DNA from 2 places in the Clostridium sp. JNZ J1-5 genome. Region 2 is predicted to be linked to the other one. Evidence: riboswitches for the same ligand, from Rfam matches in the RefSeq annotation. Region 2 holds a riboswitch; the other holds the start of a gene.

Region 1 (8,277 bases), 1.5 Mb from region 2:
AAATGAACTCATTAAAAATGATATAAATCTATATTCAGCACATACAAATTTGGATGCAGCTGAAGACGGAATAAATGAAATATTAATGAAGATGTTAGGGTTTAATGATTATATAACTATGGAACTTTCACCTAATAGAAATTCTAAAGAAAATAAAAGTGGTATTGGAAGAATTGCTGCTTTAAATGAGCCTGTTACATTAATAAGTTTATGTAATAAAGTTAAAGAAACATTGAATATTCCATATCTAAGATATGCTGGAGAAGATTTAATGGGAATAAGTAAAGTTGCTGTAGTAAATGGCAGCGGGCAAGATTATTTTTCACTGGCAAAGAATATGGGAGCAGATTGCATTATAACAGGGGATACTACTTATCACTATGTTAGCGATTATTCAGAAGATGGAATTGGAATAATTGATGCAGGACACTTCGGAACAGAATGGCCAGTATTTAAGTTGATGGGAAAAGTCTTGCAGGACAAAATAAGGGGATTAGGATATGATAATACTGTTATTATATCAGAAAGCTTAAAGGATCCATATAAGATAATTTAAGGGGAAGTCATGAGGTAAGAGCTAAGAAATAATAGTTGTGGTGAAAATTCAGCCTTGCTGAATTTTTTCATAAACTCTTACTTTTTACCTATTACCTATTAGTTCTTACCTAAATAGCAAATTGTATAGGGAATCATTTCTTAGCATGGAATTAAAATAAATTTGATTTTTATAAAATAATGTGTTAATATAAAATCTGCGAGTAAGCCAGATGATCGCTGCTGCACAATGTGCAGGAGAGGAAAGTCCGAGCTCCATAGGGCAGGGTGCTGGGTAATACCCAGTGGAGGCAACTCTAAGGAAAGTGCAACAGAGATATACCGCCCTTCTTATGAAGGGTAAGGGTGGAAAGGCGAGGTAAGAGCTCACCAGCGCAATGGCGACTTTGCGGCTATGTAAACCCCACCTGGAGCAAGATCGAATAGGAAGACATATGGGGCTGCCCGTCCTGTCTTCGGGTAAGATCGCTTGAGCCCATTGGTAACAATGAGCCTAGATAGATGATCGTCAAATACAGAACTCGGCTTATAGACTTAGTCGCATATTGAAAACACTACCTTTGTGGGTATGTGTTTTATTTTTTTACAGACTTTTTCATTGTTTTCTTTAATATAATTTTCAATCCAAATAGATATATAATTCTGTTATAATAGAAATGCATGTATTATTTTGTATTTTGTTAAACTAAATGATAAAAATATATGCAATCTTTTTTACTTAATAAGCGATAGTAAAATATGAGGAAACAGATAATATTTATGAAAGGGTAATAGGAACATGGATATAAGAATAATATCGCCTGAAAACAGGAAACAAATTAATGATTTTATTAGTTCCCATTGGTTTTCCACTGATATGGTAATTAGAGGAGAATTAGTTGATATGACAAAATTGGACGGTTTTGTTATATATGATAAAGAAACCATTATTGGATTAATTACATATACAATTAAGAGCAATGAATGTGAAATTATGTCTTTAGACAGTTTGAAGGAAAATCAAGGAATTGGCACTAATCTTGTAAATAAAATTATTGAAATAGCAAGTGAGAAGAAATGTACGAAAATAAAATTGATTACAACAAATGATAATATAAATGCTATACGTTTTTATCAAAAACGAGGATTTGATATGGTAAATATATATCGTAATGCATTGGATACTTCGAGAGAATTAAAACCATCAATCCCTTTACTTGGGGATTTTAATATACCTTTAAAACACGAAATTGAATTTGAAATGGATTTGTTTAAGTAATTATTATTTTTAAGATGGTAAGATCGTATTATTCAAATTGTGACTGATAAAAAATTTTGTTGGTTGGAAGATATTACAGCATGACAAAATATATTATAATAAATTATCAATTAGGATAGGTGAAAAATGAGAATAAGATACGTAATAATTAGCTCAGTAGTTGCATGCATAGTATTATATTTTGTTGAACAATTTCTTCAGGTAAACTATGCGTTAAAAACAGTATCAAAAATTATATTATTTACTATGATACCGTATATGTATATAAATTTATTTGAAAATAATAGTTTAACTAAAGCTATAAATATTAAAAAAATAGATAAAAAACATTTGAAATTAGGATGCCTATTTGGAATAAGCTCATTTTTAATTATATTAATAGCTTATTATTTTTTAGGTCACTTTATAGATTTTCAGAGCATATCAAAAGAATTACAAAACAAGTCTAACATTACTCCAGCAAATTTTGCTTTTATAGGAGCTTATATTACTTTTGGAAATTCTTTTTTAGAAGAGTTTTTCTTTAGAGGGTTCATATTTTTGAATTTATATAAACTAAAATATAAAAAGATAGCTTATGTCTATTCTTCTATACTTTTTGGACTTTATCATATTGCTATTTTTAAAACTTGGTTTAACATATGGATAATAGGATTGGCCCTGTTAGGGCTTATAGCTGTAGGATTTATATTTAACTGGCTTGATACTAAGTCAGAAAACTTTATAAATTCTTGGATAGTTCACATAATGGCAGATAGTGCAATTATATTTATTGGACTTAAAATGTTTAACATAGTTTAACAGTAGTAAAGTTTTTATAAAGCATAATTTACTATAGGCTTATTTATGAATTTAATTCTTATAAGAAATGGATACCCAATAACCGTTATAAAAATGGAAGAAAGAAATAAATATATGGTTGCTCTTGAAAAGGCCAGTATTGAAAACACTATCTAAAAGGTATGTGTTTTATTTTTTACAGATTTTTTTTATTAAGTATTCGATTATATTTGTTATAGATATTTATTTCATTGTTTTCTTTAATATAATTTTCAATCAAAGTTAGTATATAATTTTGTTATAATAGAAATACATGCATTGATTGGTGTTGCATGGTATTAATACATGATAGCTTTATGCTATGTAGCAGTATATAAAAACTCAAACAAATTTTAGTTGGGCAAACTAAAGAAGGAGATGATTTTAATGAAATATAGGGAATCAGGAATGCCGTCAGAAGAGTTATGGCAATCATTTTTTAACCCAGTAGATACTCTTAAACAAATGGGTGTAGAAAAAAATATAAGAACTTTAATTGATATAGGATGTGGCTACGGAACATTTTTAATACCAGCTGCTAAGCTTGTAAGTATGAATGTTATTGGCATAGATGTTGATGAAAAAATGGTAGAAAGTTGTACAAGCAAGATACAAGCTAATCATATTCAAAATGTTTACTTAATTCACGGTGATATATCTACAGAGAGCACTATAGAAGAATTAAAAAAATATAAAACTGAAATTGATTATATAACATTATTTAATATCCTCCATTGTGAGAATCCACTAGATTTGCTTCAAAGTGTTTATGATGTCTTAAATAAGAATGGCAAAATAGGAGTTATACATTGGAGACATGAAGAAACTCCAAGAGGACCATCAATGGAAATTAGGCCTAAATCTGAAACTATAATAGAATGGGCGTCAAAAGTAGGATTTACTTTAGAGAAGCGGATTGAACTTCTACCTTATCATTTTGGTTTAGTGTTTGAAAAATAAAAATAAATAGGGGGTAAAAAGTATGAAAGTTGGGCTTATTAGATGTATGCAAACAGAAGATATGTGCCCTGGTACTACTTGTTTTAGGGTTATGCGAGATAAAAAACTTGCTTTTGATGGAATTGAAGGAGATATTGAGGTAATTGGCGTAAATACTTGTGGTGGCTGTCCTGGAAAAAAAGCAGTAACAAGAGCTGCTGAAATGGTAAAAAGAGGTGCTGACACTATTGTATTAGCTTCCTGTATTAAAAAAGGAACTCCTATAGGATTCGCTTGCCCTTATGCAGAAAGAATGAAGGAATCAATTGAAAAAAGATTAGGTAATAATATAAATATTATCGATTATACTCATTAATAAAAAAACATTCTTGCGTCGTGATTTTCTTATTATAACAAATCCTATCTGATATTATGAAAAGTATGGGTATAAGTATATTGGTACGGGATATCATCCATGGGGAGATAATTCTCGTATATATGTTGCAAATTTATATCAGATTTTTTAATTAATGACGAATTCTATGATTCTTTACTAATGGGATTACTGATTGATTAAATTTCTTCATAATATTCTTTTAATGCAACATAGAAAAGATGTAAATTAACTTAATAAATAGTAATTTAAGTGACGCTCTAAATCTTTGATTTAGCTAGCGGAACTTACTCCTACGTAGAGTAGCGAAGTAGGAGTTTCTTTTAGTTTATGATACTATAAATGCCTATATATCAAGTTTTTTATCGTTATTTATAAATGAAACACCTACTCCATTTCATTACGCAGGTGTAAGTTCGACTGGCCAAATATAAAATTTGGAGTCTCACTTAAATTTCAATTTGTATATTTGATGTAACATAATTTCATATTCAGTTTTGTCATATCTTTCTTATGTTACGCCACAACAGTATTTTATTATGCAACAAATAGTATTTATACAATGATAGGGAGTAGTGATATGAAAATCAGGAAACCAGAACTTGAAGATTTAAATATAATCATAGAAATCTTTAGGAATGCAATTAATATAATAAATGAAAATAATATACACCAAATCACCATTCTTCTTATAGTGAGCTGTGGCAGTAAAAAATGAAGTGAGGATTTTTAATATAATTTGGAGGTATAAAATGAATAGATTGAAATTAGTTTTACCATCACCGGAATATAAAGAAAAACTTCTAGATTACAAAGATGTTAGGACTAGCTTTAGAAGAATGTGCGAATTTAAGATAGATAACTATTGCAACAACTTTTATTAAATGATAATATTTAACTGTTGTAATTTAGATTGATTTAAAATATAAGGGGAACTGTGAAGTACATATTTAATTTGGGCATCTGATATGTATGGAGTTATTGATGCAACCCACCCTATATTCATATTTTTTATGAATATAGGTTTTTTATTTTATACAGAATAACTTATTCCATAATTAAATAGGAGGTATAGTTAAAATGAATATTTTAATTATTGACGATTCTGCTTTTTCCCAAAGAGTAATAGCTAACTTAATTGTGAAATATTTGGATAATGTAAATACTTATTTTGCAAAGGACGGAGAAGAAGGCTTAGAAAAATTCAAAAGTATTAAGCCAAATTATACATTTGTGGATTTATTGATGCCTAAATTAAATGGAGAAGAGCTAATAAAACAAATAAATGAATATGATCCTAATGCAAAAATAATTGTAGTTTCTGCAGATGTTCAGAAAAGTATAAAGGAAGAAATAGATTCATATGGGGTAATGGCATTTATAAACAAGCCTTTTACTGAAGAAAAAGCAAAATCTGTATGTGAAATAATAAGGAATAGTGAAAATGGAATATAGAGTAGAAAGAGAAGACATATTAAAAGAATTATTTAATATAAGTGTAGGTAAATCAGCAAGTATACTGTCTGAAATAATTAATAAAAAAATATTATTAAATGTGCCTAATTTGGAGATTTTAGATTTAAATGAAAAAATAATAGACATGGATAATTATCTTCCAAAGGCAGTACAGGGAAATATAATGGTATCCTCTATATCATTTAAAGATGAACTAAGAGGAAGGGCAAATTTGATATTCCCAGCTGATAAAATGAGAACATTTATAAACTTGTGTTTAAATGAAAATGATGAAAACCAATTAGGCAATATGAATTTTACAGATGTAGATTTCGATATTATAAAGGAAATTGGAAATATAATATTAAACTCAGTTATAGGTGAAATAGGAAATTATCTAAAAATAAAATTAAGTTATACTTTGCCAGAAGTAAAAATATTTAATAAAATAGATTTTGAAAAAAATATAAAGAGTAAAGAGTTTACTCATCTTTTAATGTTATATATAACCTTCAAAATAGACGGCTCAGAAATAGCAGGAGCTATAATAATTAATCTTACTTTAAGTTCATTAAGTGAGCTATTAAATAAAGTAGATAAGATAGAAGATGATTTCTGTGGATAGAATTTTATATGATATATTAAACAATATAAATGAAGGAATAATAATATTAAATGAAGATTTAAAAATTTTATTTTGGAATAGTCATATGGAGCATTTAACTCATATTATTGAGGAAAAGGTAATAAATAATTGTATATATGATGTTATTCCAAGTCTAGATAAAGGTTATTTTAGAGAGATAATGAATTGTGTAATTAATGATGGAAGAAAAATGTTTTTTTCAGCAGCTATGCATAAAGATTTGCTAAATAGTAATAAAAATTTAAATTTGAAGATAAGCAGAATAGATAAAGAGAATTTGAACTTTATACTTGTTGAATTTATTGATGTGACTAATCAATTTTTACGCATTAATCAATTAAAAAAATATGTTAATAAATTATATATTTTAAATAAAGAATTAAAGGAAAAAGAAAGAACTATTAATAAATTAGCTTATTATGATGGACTAACAGGTGTAGCAAATAGAACATTGTTTTATAAGATTGCAGATGAATTTTATAATAATGCTAAAAGAAATAATATTCTTTTAGGTCTTATGTTTATAGATGTTGATAAATTTAAATATATAAATGATACATATGGACATAAAAAAGGGGACGAGGTTCTTATTCATGTAGCTAAAATATTAAGAGAATCCACTAGAAAAGGGGATATAGTTGCTAGACTTGGCGGAGATGAGTTTTTAATATTATTACCATTTATAAAAAATTACAATGATTGTAAAGCTATAGCCTCAAGAATTGTTAATAATACTAAAGTTTTATATTGTAAGGAAGAACAAATAAAAATATCTTTAAGCATAGGTATTAGTATACTACCTAATGATGGAAATGATATTGATGAACTAGTATTACAGGCAGATAGGGCAATGTATAAAGCTAAAAGCCAAGGAGGAAATAGATACTATTCATTTTCCTAATAGTAATTTAAGTTATGTTAAAAATGAAGAAATGGAGCATTATTTTGCTCCATTTCTTTATTTTTGTTTTAGGCTAGCTTATGATAAGTAGTAGGTTATTTTAATTTCAATATAGATTGATATATTTCTATTTAGTAAAAATTACATAATTTTGTTATAATAAGTTTACTGGTATTATGTGATGTTTTGTAATAGTAATTTAGTGTGAATGATATTTGTATAAAATCAATGAGTAAATTTGGCTTATAAACATAGGCTGAATATGTGATATATGGAAACAGAAGGAGAAAATATGATTAAGCAACTAGAAAGCTTTGAAATAGAAGAAGTTATGAATATATGGTTAAAGACTAATATTACTGCTCATAGTTTTATATCAGAGCAGTATTGGATTAAAAATTATAATGTTGTTAAAGAGGAATACATGCCAATTTCTACAACTTTTGTTTACAAAGAGGATGGTATAATTAAAGCATTTATAAGTATTATAAACAATTCATTTATTGGTGCATTATTTGTTTTAAAAGATTACCAAGGACAGGGCATAGGAAGAGAACTGTTGGATTATTGTAAATCTCTATATTCAAGTTTAGAATTGGGAGTATATGAAGAAAACATGGATGCAGTTAACTTTTATAGGAATTGTGGTTTTGTGATTAGAAAGAAGCAGATCAATGAAGATTCTGGATTTATGGAATATATAATGTCATGGACAATTTAATATTAATAATACTACTGGAGGCAATATATGATTATAGAAAACAAAATAATAGAAGGAAAAAGCCTAACATGGACACTTCGTTGTCCAACAAAATATGATGCAATTGAATTGTCAAAATTAAGAGTTAAAATTGATGGGGAAACAGAAAATCTTGATAGGGAATCTGGTGAAGATTTATTAACGCCAAAAGATTTTGAAAAACTTATTTATGAAGATTAAATAGCGGAAAAAACTATATTTTTAGTTGCAGAAGTAGAAGGTAAAATTGTTGGATTTACTCGTTGCCAAGGAAGTAAATTAAGCAGATTTAGACATAAAGCAGAGTTTGGAATATGTATATCAAAGGAGTACTGGAGCTATGGAATTGGTAAAGTACTACTAGAAAATGTTTTGATGTGGGCAGATAATGTGGGAATTAAAAAAATTTCATTAACTGTGGTACAAGCAAATACAAAGGCAATTCAATTATATAAAAAGTATGGGTTTGCAGAGGAAGGACTATTAATAAATGATCGTATTCATAAAGATGGAAAATATTATAACACAGTTATAATGGGCAGGGTGTTTGATATAGAGGGAGGACTCAAAT
Region 2 (8,277 bases):
AGACTTGCAGGATTTGATCATTCAATTGAAGATGCTGCAATGGATTTAGGAGCAAATAAGCTTACAGTATTTAGAACTATAACTCTTCCAATTATATTACCCGGTGTTCTTTCTGGTGCAATGTTGGCATTTGCTCTTTCGCTAGATGATGTAATAATCAATTTCTTTGTATCAGGACCAGAAAGTACTACTTTACCAATAAAAATATTTTCAATGCTGCGTTTTGGACTTTCGCCGGAAATAAATGCACTATGTAGTGTAATGTTACTTACTACGTTTATAGTTCTTGTTTTTTCACAGAGTATTAAGCTGAATAAAGCAAAATAATGTAAAGGGGTGTTTTAAGTGTCAAAAAAATTAATAAGAAATTTAAGTATACTATCTATTTTAATTTTTTCACTAGTTTCTTTTGTAGGATGCTCAGGTAAATCTAAAACTGCAAATACTGGAGGAGAAGAAAAAGTAGTAAACTTATTTACTTGGGCTAATTATGTGCCAGATGAGGTTATTAAGAAATTTGAAAGCAAGACTGGCATTAAGGTTAACTATAGCAACTTTTCTACTAATGAAGAAATGATGGCAAAGCTTCAGGCTGTTAAAGGTGGACAATATGATGTAATAGTATGCAGTGACTATATAATACAGGTTATGGCAAAGCAAAGTGAAGTATTAATGCAGCCTATAAATAAAGGTAATATACCTAATTATAAAAATGTTGAGCCTACCTACTTAGGACAATATTTTGATAAAGATAATAAGTATTCTATCCCTTATACTCTTGGGGCTCAAATGATTGTTTATAATGGAGATAAAATAAAAAAAGATATAAAAAGTTTAAAGGATTTATGGGATCCTTCATTTAAAGATTCTGTGGTACTTTTAGACGATCCTAGATCTGTAATTGGTATTGCATTAACAAAATTAGGCTACACAATAAATGAAACTGATCAAGCAAAACTAGATAAAGCAAAAGAAGAATTGAAAAAACTTAAACCAAATGTGAAGGTGTTTGATGCAGATACTCCTCATAATAGCCTTATAAGTGAAGATTGCACTATAGGTCTTATGTGGGGATCCCAAGCATCTGCTGCAGTAAAAGGAAATCCAAAGCTTAAAATTGTTTATCCGGAAGAGGGAATGCAATTTGGAGAAGATAGCTTTATTATACCAGCCAAGGCTCCTCATCAAAAGAATGCTGAAGCTTTTATTAACTTCATGTTAGAAGGAGAAATAAGTAATGAAGCCACAACAATTAATGAATATATAAATACAAATACTGCAGCTAAACAATTTATGTCAAAGGAATATTTAGAGAATAAGGCTGTATTTGTGCCAACTAATGAGTTTTCTAAAGCGAAACATTTAAGTGATGTTGGAGATTCAGCAAAAAAATATGATTTAATCTGGTCTGAATTTAAGCAACAATAATTTGATTTAGGAAGTGATTATGTGGATATCTATGATTTAGTTATAAAAAATGGTACCATTGTTGACCCAGAGAAAAAGTATATAAAAATAGGTCAAGTGGGTATTAACGGAACGAAGATATCTATAATTACTAATGAAGAAATAAGTGGAAAGATTGAAATAGACGCAGAAGGTATGATAGTATGTCCTGGATTTATTGATATTCATGGGCATATAGATGGTCATATTGAATGTGCAGAGCTTTCTGCACTTCAGGGAGTTACAACAACTGTAGGGGGGAATTGTGGCTTAAGCCCTTTGGATTTAAAAAAATTTTTTCAAGAGCAAAGTTTAGATGGGTTTCCTATAAATCAAGCACAATTAGTAGGGCATTCTTTTACCTTAAGAAAAGCCGTAGGAATAGAAAGTCCTTATGTTCCTGCAACAAAAGATCAGATTACTCATATGTGTAAGTTGCTGGAGAAATCTATTGAAGATGGAGCAATAGGATTATCCTTTGGATTAGAATATGCTCCAGGATCATCAATAGATGAGATAATGACCTTAAGTAATATTGTAGCAAAATATAAAATGATCATACCAATACACACAAATCTAAATATGCCAGGAGATTTAACATCATTAATAGAAGCTGTAAGGATAGCAGAAGTTACAGGAGCTCATGTACTGATTTCTCACTTTGTATATCAGTATGGAATGGGACTTATGACGGAAGCTCTTGAGATAGTAGATAAGGCTAGAGAAAGAGGCATTAAAGTATCTGCAGATAGCGGAATGTATACCGCCTTTGCAACTTTTATAGGGAGTACTATTTATGATCAGGATTATATGGAGAGATTTGGATGGAAGTTAGAAGATTTACTTGCGTCTACTGGGAAATATAAGGGCAAGAGATTAACACCTGAAATATATAAGGAATTAAGAAACTTCTATAAAAATGACAGCGTAATTTGTTTTACTGGAGTTGAAAATGAAATATATGAAGCTTTATTAAAGGATTATATAATGGTATCTTCTGATACAGGTCCAAGTCCTACAGGTAACGCTAAAGAAGGGCATCCGCAGAACGCAGGTACCTTTCCACGATTTTTCAGAAAAATGGTTAGAGAACAAAAAAGTATATCACTTCTTAAAGCAATAGAAAAATGTACTCTGCTTCCAGCTAACACAATAGGACTTACGGAAAAAGGAAGGATGACTGCAGGAGCTGACGCAGATATTGTTATTTTTGATATTAATAAAATAGAAGACAAAGCAGAATTTCCAGACAGAGGAGAACCAGATGAAAAGCCAAAAGGAATTCATTATGTAATTGTAAATGGTAAGATTGTAGTAAGAGAAGGTAATTTAGTCAAAGGTTGTCTGCCAGGAAAAGTTATTAGAAATAATAGATTCACATATGAAAAGGAGGAAATATATAAATGAAAGTATTTATTAGTGCAGATATTGAAGGTACAACAGGCATTACCAGCTGGGATGAAACTGAAAAGTCTAAGGCTGATTATAACAAGTTTGCTGATCAAATGAATAGAGAAGTAAGAGCAGCATGTAATGGAGCAATAAAAGCTGGAGCAAAAGAGATATTAATTAAGGATGCACATGACAGTGGAAGAAACCTAAATCCTTCCTTGCTTCCGAAAAATGTTAAGATAATTAGAGGATGGGCTGGACACCCTTTCTCTATGGTGCAACAGTTAGACAATACTTTTGATGCAGTATTATTTACAGGTTATCATTCATGGGGAGGTTCTAATGAAAATCCATTGGCTCATACTATGAATCCTTATGATGTAGATTACATTAAAATCAATGGAGAATATGCAAGTGAATTTACTCTTCACGCATATGCAGCAGCATATGTTGGAGTTCCATGTGCTTTCGTTAGCGGAGATAAAGGACTTTGTGAAAATATAAAGTTGTTAAATAAGAATATTAAGACTGTGGCTGTAAATGAAGGGGTAGGAGCATCTACTATAAGCATTCACCCAGACTTAGCTGTTGAAATGATAGAAAAAGAAGTAGAGAATGCATTAAGTGGAGATTTGAATCTTTGCAAATTACAACTTCCAGAAGAATTTGAATTAGAGATTGGATATGTATCACATACAAAAGCCTATAGATTTTCTTTTTATCCAGGAGCAAAATTAGCTTCTCCTAAGGTAATATCATTTAATACAAAGGATTATTTTGAAGTTTTAAGAGCTGTTTTATTTCTAACATAATCTTATAATTAAATTTCATCTTACTATGGATAAGTATTGAATTTAAAATCTATTAAAAAAATAAATTAAGGCTTTAAGGCTTCTCTTCATAGGAGAAGTCTTGATTTTTTATTTGATAGCATAATACTTTTAAATTTTGTGTAAAAATGTAATTTAATTTAAAAGATGGTTTACATTTATGTAGAAAAATGCTATTATATGTTAGTAATTATGATAATTACCTACTTATGGCATGTAGGGGGATATATTTGTTACTAGGTATTGAAACTATAGTAATATACATATTTTGAAGAATAAAAAGTAAAAATTAAGTTTTATATAAGCAAAGATGTATTAAAAATATCGATAATAGCAAATCTATCGAAAGGTAGAGACGCAAAGCTATGGGTCTAAGGAATAAAAATTCTATGACTGCCAGGTTGCCGAAGTATTTACAAAAATAATTATAGAAAGTTTTGTGGATAACTATGTCAAAGGCACTGGTAAATTAGAAGTGTCTTTGGCATTTTTTTATTTATTAAAAAATTATAGGGAGTGAAACAGATGAAGAATAATAAGGGAAAAAAGAATTTTAAGTCATTCACCGGGAGTGTTAGAAACAGATTAATAGCGGTTTCTATAATATCTATTGTGCTGCCGTTAATTATTCTTGGATATGTTTGTTATAAAAAATCTTATACTATTTTACAGAATAAACTTATAGTAACTTCTGGACAAACACTTCAAGAAGTTGATAGATCTATAACTAAATTTTTAGGAGGATTAGAAAATCAACTAGAATTTTTAGCTTCATCAGCTAGTTTTGGGAAAATTGAAGCTGCACAAGGAAACGTATCAGTAGGTAAAAATGAACTTGATATGAGTATAGAACTTTTAAAAAATATAAAGAATTCAAATGAAAATCTATTAGTTGCTTACTTTGCTTCATCAAGTGGTAAAATGTATGCTTATCCAGTACCAAACTTACCTAAAGACTATAATCCAACAGAAAAAGCTTGGTATAAAGATGCTGTAAGCCAAAAGGGAAAGGTTGTATGGAGTAATACATATATAGATGAAAACACTAAAAAGACTATAGTAACTGAATCAAAAGCTGTAGTTGTAGATGGAAAAGTTGTAGGGGTTATGGCTATTGATATTGAACTTAAAGAAATGACAGATAACATAATTAATAGCGTTATTGGAAAAGCAGGTTATGTAGTTTTAACAGATAAAAATGGAACTATGATTGCTCATAGGGATACTAACCTTTTAGGCAAAGATACTATTACTAAGGAGCAGTTTTGGACAAGTGTAAAATCTAAAGAAAGTGGATTTGAAAAGTATACATATGGAGGTAAACAGAAGTTTCTAACTTTTCATACAAACAATAGAACCGGATGGAAGCTTATGGCTATCATGGAGGATACCGAACTGGTAAGTGATACAAATGTAATAATGAAGTTTACCCTATTAATTATAGCTATATGCGCTCTAGTGGGAATATTTATAGCCATTTTACTTGAAAGAAGTATATCAGGGCCATTAAATAAATTAAAAGAAGCATTTGGGAAGGCTTCAGAGGGAGACTTAACTGCTAAGGTTAAGATAAATTCAAAAGATGAATTTGGGGAAATAGGTAATAGTTACAATGGTATGGTTGACAATATAGCAGCTTTAATTAAAAAGGTCAAAAATTCTACTAGTACTGTTTTTGAATCCTCAAAATCCTTATCAGATATTACTGAAAAAACAGCTATGGTTTCTTCTGAAATATCTAGAACAATGGAAGAGGTAGCTAAAGGCATGGATGAAGAGGCTAGAGACACTCAATATGGTTCTGAAGTAGTAAATGAATTAGCCGATAAAATTGAGATTGTATCAAAATCTACAAATAACATGAAAGATATATCTGATGAAACAAATAAACTCAGTGATAATGGATTAAAGGCAGTAAAAGTACTAACTGAAAAATCAAAAGAAAGCGGTATTGCTGCATATAGAGTTGGTGAGATCATAGAAAAAGTAGATAAAAGCTCAGAAGAGATAGGTATAATAACTTCTACAATAGAACAAATAGCACAACAGACAAATCTTTTATCATTAAATGCATCCATAGAGGCGGCAAGAGCAGGTGAACATGGAAGAGGTTTTGCGGTGGTTGCCGAGGAAGTAAGAAAGCTATCAGAGGAATCTTCAAAGGCAGCTACTCAAATAAAAGAATTAATATCAGGAGTGCAAATTCAATCAAAATCAGCTGTAGAATCTATGGATAGTGCTAAAGCTATCATAATAGAACAGGATAAAGCAGTGGAGGAAACTGAGAGTATATTTAGTTATATATCGAATTCTATAAAATCATTAATAGATATGACACAAGAACTAAAAAAATATAGTGATGAAATGGCAGTGAAAAAGGATGAGATTGTAAATGTTATAGGGAATATAACTGCTGCAACAGAAGAAACTTCAGCAGCAACTCAAGAAGTTTCAGCATCTACAGAGGAGCAATTAGCTGCCATGGAAGAGGTATCTTCTCATACTAATGATTTAAGTAAGCTTGCTAGTGAACTTCAAGATATAGTAAATCAATTTCGTCTAGAATAATGAGGAGAATTATTAAGTGTAAATAGAAAGGATAAAATATGTGGGCTTTAGGATTTTCACCTGATTGGATAATAGGCCTTATTGCGGTAGCCTTAGTTTTAGTACATGCATATTTATTTAGACATAAAATTTTTATAGAGAAAGAAGATATATACCGTAGCCTATTCCAAAAAAATTATTTTTCTATATTTTTAATTTGTCCCCAAACCGGAAATATAGTAGACGCAAATTCTGCAGCATGTAATTACTATGGTTATTCTAAAGAGAGTCTATTATCCATGAATATAAATGATATTAATCTCTCTATTACACCAGAAATGTTTAATGAGATTAGTACTGATAATTCTAAAAAAAATAAAGTTTTTAATTTCAAACACAAATTAGCCAGCGGAGAAATAAGAGATGTTGAAGTATATTGGGGAAGTATAAAGTATAAGGGAGAAGATTTAATTTATTCAATGGTACAGGACATTACAGAAAAAAAACTTGCTGATGAAAAAATTATTCGTATGGCATATCATGATATGCTTACAGGATTGCCAAATCGTACTTTATGTAATGACTATTTGAATAACTCGTTAATTAATGCATCTTTAAATAATGATATGGTAGGAATTTTGTTTTTAGATTTTGATAGATTTAAGTGTATTAATGATACTTTAGGACATTTCATAGGGGATAAGCTTCTAGAGAATATTACAGAAAGATTAAAGTTTATTTTAGATAAAAGTGATTTTATTGCTCGAGCAGGTGGAGATGAATTTTTAGTTATATTACCTAAGGTTACCGATAAAGGAAAGATAAAAGCTATTGCTGAGAAGATAGTAAGCGAGTTTAGACAGCCCATAATTATTGATGGATACGAGCTATATACTACTGTAAGTTTAGGAATAAGTGTATATCCTTTTGATGGAACAGATGTAAGGACGTTAATGAAAAATGCTGAAATAGCTATGTATAAAGCTAAAGATTCTGGTAGAGATAACTATAGAGTATTTACTCAGAGTATGAAGAATGTAATATATGATAATTTTTATTTCGCAAACAACCTAAGAAATGCTATTGAAAGAGAGGAATTAGTTGTATATTACCAGCCTAAGATAGATATACAAGAAGGTAAAGTTACAGGAGTTGAAGCTTTAATAAGGTGGGATCATCCAGAGCTAGGGTTAATACCACCAGCAAAATTTATATCAATAGCTGAAGAAACAGGACTTATTGTGCCTATAGGGGAATGGGTACTCCGCAGGGCTTGTGCACAAAACAAGGCTTGGCAGGATGCTGGATATAAGCCAATTAAGATGGCGGTAAACATATCAGCAAGACAATTACAACAAAAGGATTTGTATGAGAAATTAGTTGAAATATTGAAAGAGACTAACCTAGAAGCAAAATATTTAGAGTTAGAAATAACTGAAAGCATAGCAATAAAGAATATTGATAAAACCAATGATATGCTAAATAATCTAAAAGAGCTAGGAGTAAATATAGCTATGGATGACTTTGGCACAGGATATTCAGCATTAAGTTATCTCAACCAAATTTCAATTGATATACTGAAAATTGATCAATCATTTATAAGGAATCTTGCACTTAGTGAACATAACAAGGAAATAGCTGCATTCATAATAAAGATGGCACACGCTCTTGAATTAAAGGTAACTGCAGAGGGCGTTGAAACAGAAGAGGATATTAATTTTCTGAAAAGACATAAATGTGACTATGTGCAAGGATATTATTTTAGCAGGCCAATACCAAGTGACGAATTCGAAAAATTGTTTTTAAAGAGTTAGGAAGTTATATTCCTAACTTTTTTATTAAATCCATCTTAATAAGTGATAATTTTTAAAGAGTTAATATTTAAAATTTAGATAAAAATACCCAACTCTGGTTCTTAATAAATATGTAAGAATTTATTTAATGATTAGTAAGATTGAGGTTATATAATAAATTTAATACTAAAATTTCAAGATATGTAATTAACATATTTATATGGATATGAGGAGGAAGTGTTTTGAGAAGGTTAGTTAAAAAGCTATTA

The links. A riboswitch is a leader RNA that binds a small molecule or an ion and turns the genes downstream of it on or off. The one in region 2 is predicted to bind cyclic di-GMP.
Region 1: it holds a riboswitch for cyclic di-GMP, as region 2 does, so the genes downstream of both, ACWW38_RS02170 (response regulator) here and ACWW38_RS12175 (methyl-accepting chemotaxis protein) in region 2, are expected to answer to the same signal.

The regions. Positions count from the first base shown of each region.
Region 1 is NZ_CM132773.1:429,782-438,058, reverse strand. It holds gene ACWW38_RS02210 (Nif3-like dinuclear metal center hexameric protein) at 1-556, shown strand, start outside; RNA gene rnpB (RNase P RNA component class A) at 756-1,100, shown strand; gene ACWW38_RS02200 (GNAT family N-acetyltransferase) at 1,439-1,813, shown strand; gene ACWW38_RS02195 (CPBP family intramembrane glutamic endopeptidase) at 1,940-2,614, shown strand; gene ACWW38_RS02190 (class I SAM-dependent methyltransferase) at 3,020-3,592, shown strand; gene ACWW38_RS02185 (CGGC domain-containing protein) at 3,615-3,947, shown strand; gene ACWW38_RS02180 (hypothetical protein) at 4,546-4,683, shown strand; gene ACWW38_RS02175 (hypothetical protein) at 4,718-4,849, shown strand; cyclic di-GMP riboswitch class II at 4,887-4,969, shown strand; gene ACWW38_RS02170 (response regulator) at 5,046-5,420, shown strand; gene ACWW38_RS02165 (chemotaxis protein CheC) at 5,410-6,045, shown strand; gene ACWW38_RS02160 (diguanylate cyclase domain-containing protein) at 6,038-6,967, shown strand; gene ACWW38_RS02155 (N-acetyltransferase) at 7,260-7,688, shown strand; partial or broken gene ACWW38_RS02150 (N-acetyltransferase family protein) at 7,716-8,277, shown strand, end outside.
Region 2 is NZ_CM132773.1:2,520,722-2,528,998, forward strand. It holds gene ACWW38_RS12155 (ABC transporter permease) at 1-327, shown strand, start outside; gene ACWW38_RS12160 (polyamine ABC transporter substrate-binding protein) at 346-1,428, shown strand; gene ACWW38_RS12165 (N-acyl-D-amino-acid deacylase family protein) at 1,450-2,853, shown strand; gene ACWW38_RS12170 (M55 family metallopeptidase) at 2,850-3,650, shown strand; cyclic di-GMP riboswitch class I at 3,991-4,077, shown strand; gene ACWW38_RS12175 (methyl-accepting chemotaxis protein) at 4,194-6,236, shown strand; gene ACWW38_RS12180 (sensor domain-containing protein) at 6,275-8,029, shown strand; gene ACWW38_RS12185 (M15 family metallopeptidase) at 8,251-8,277, shown strand, end outside.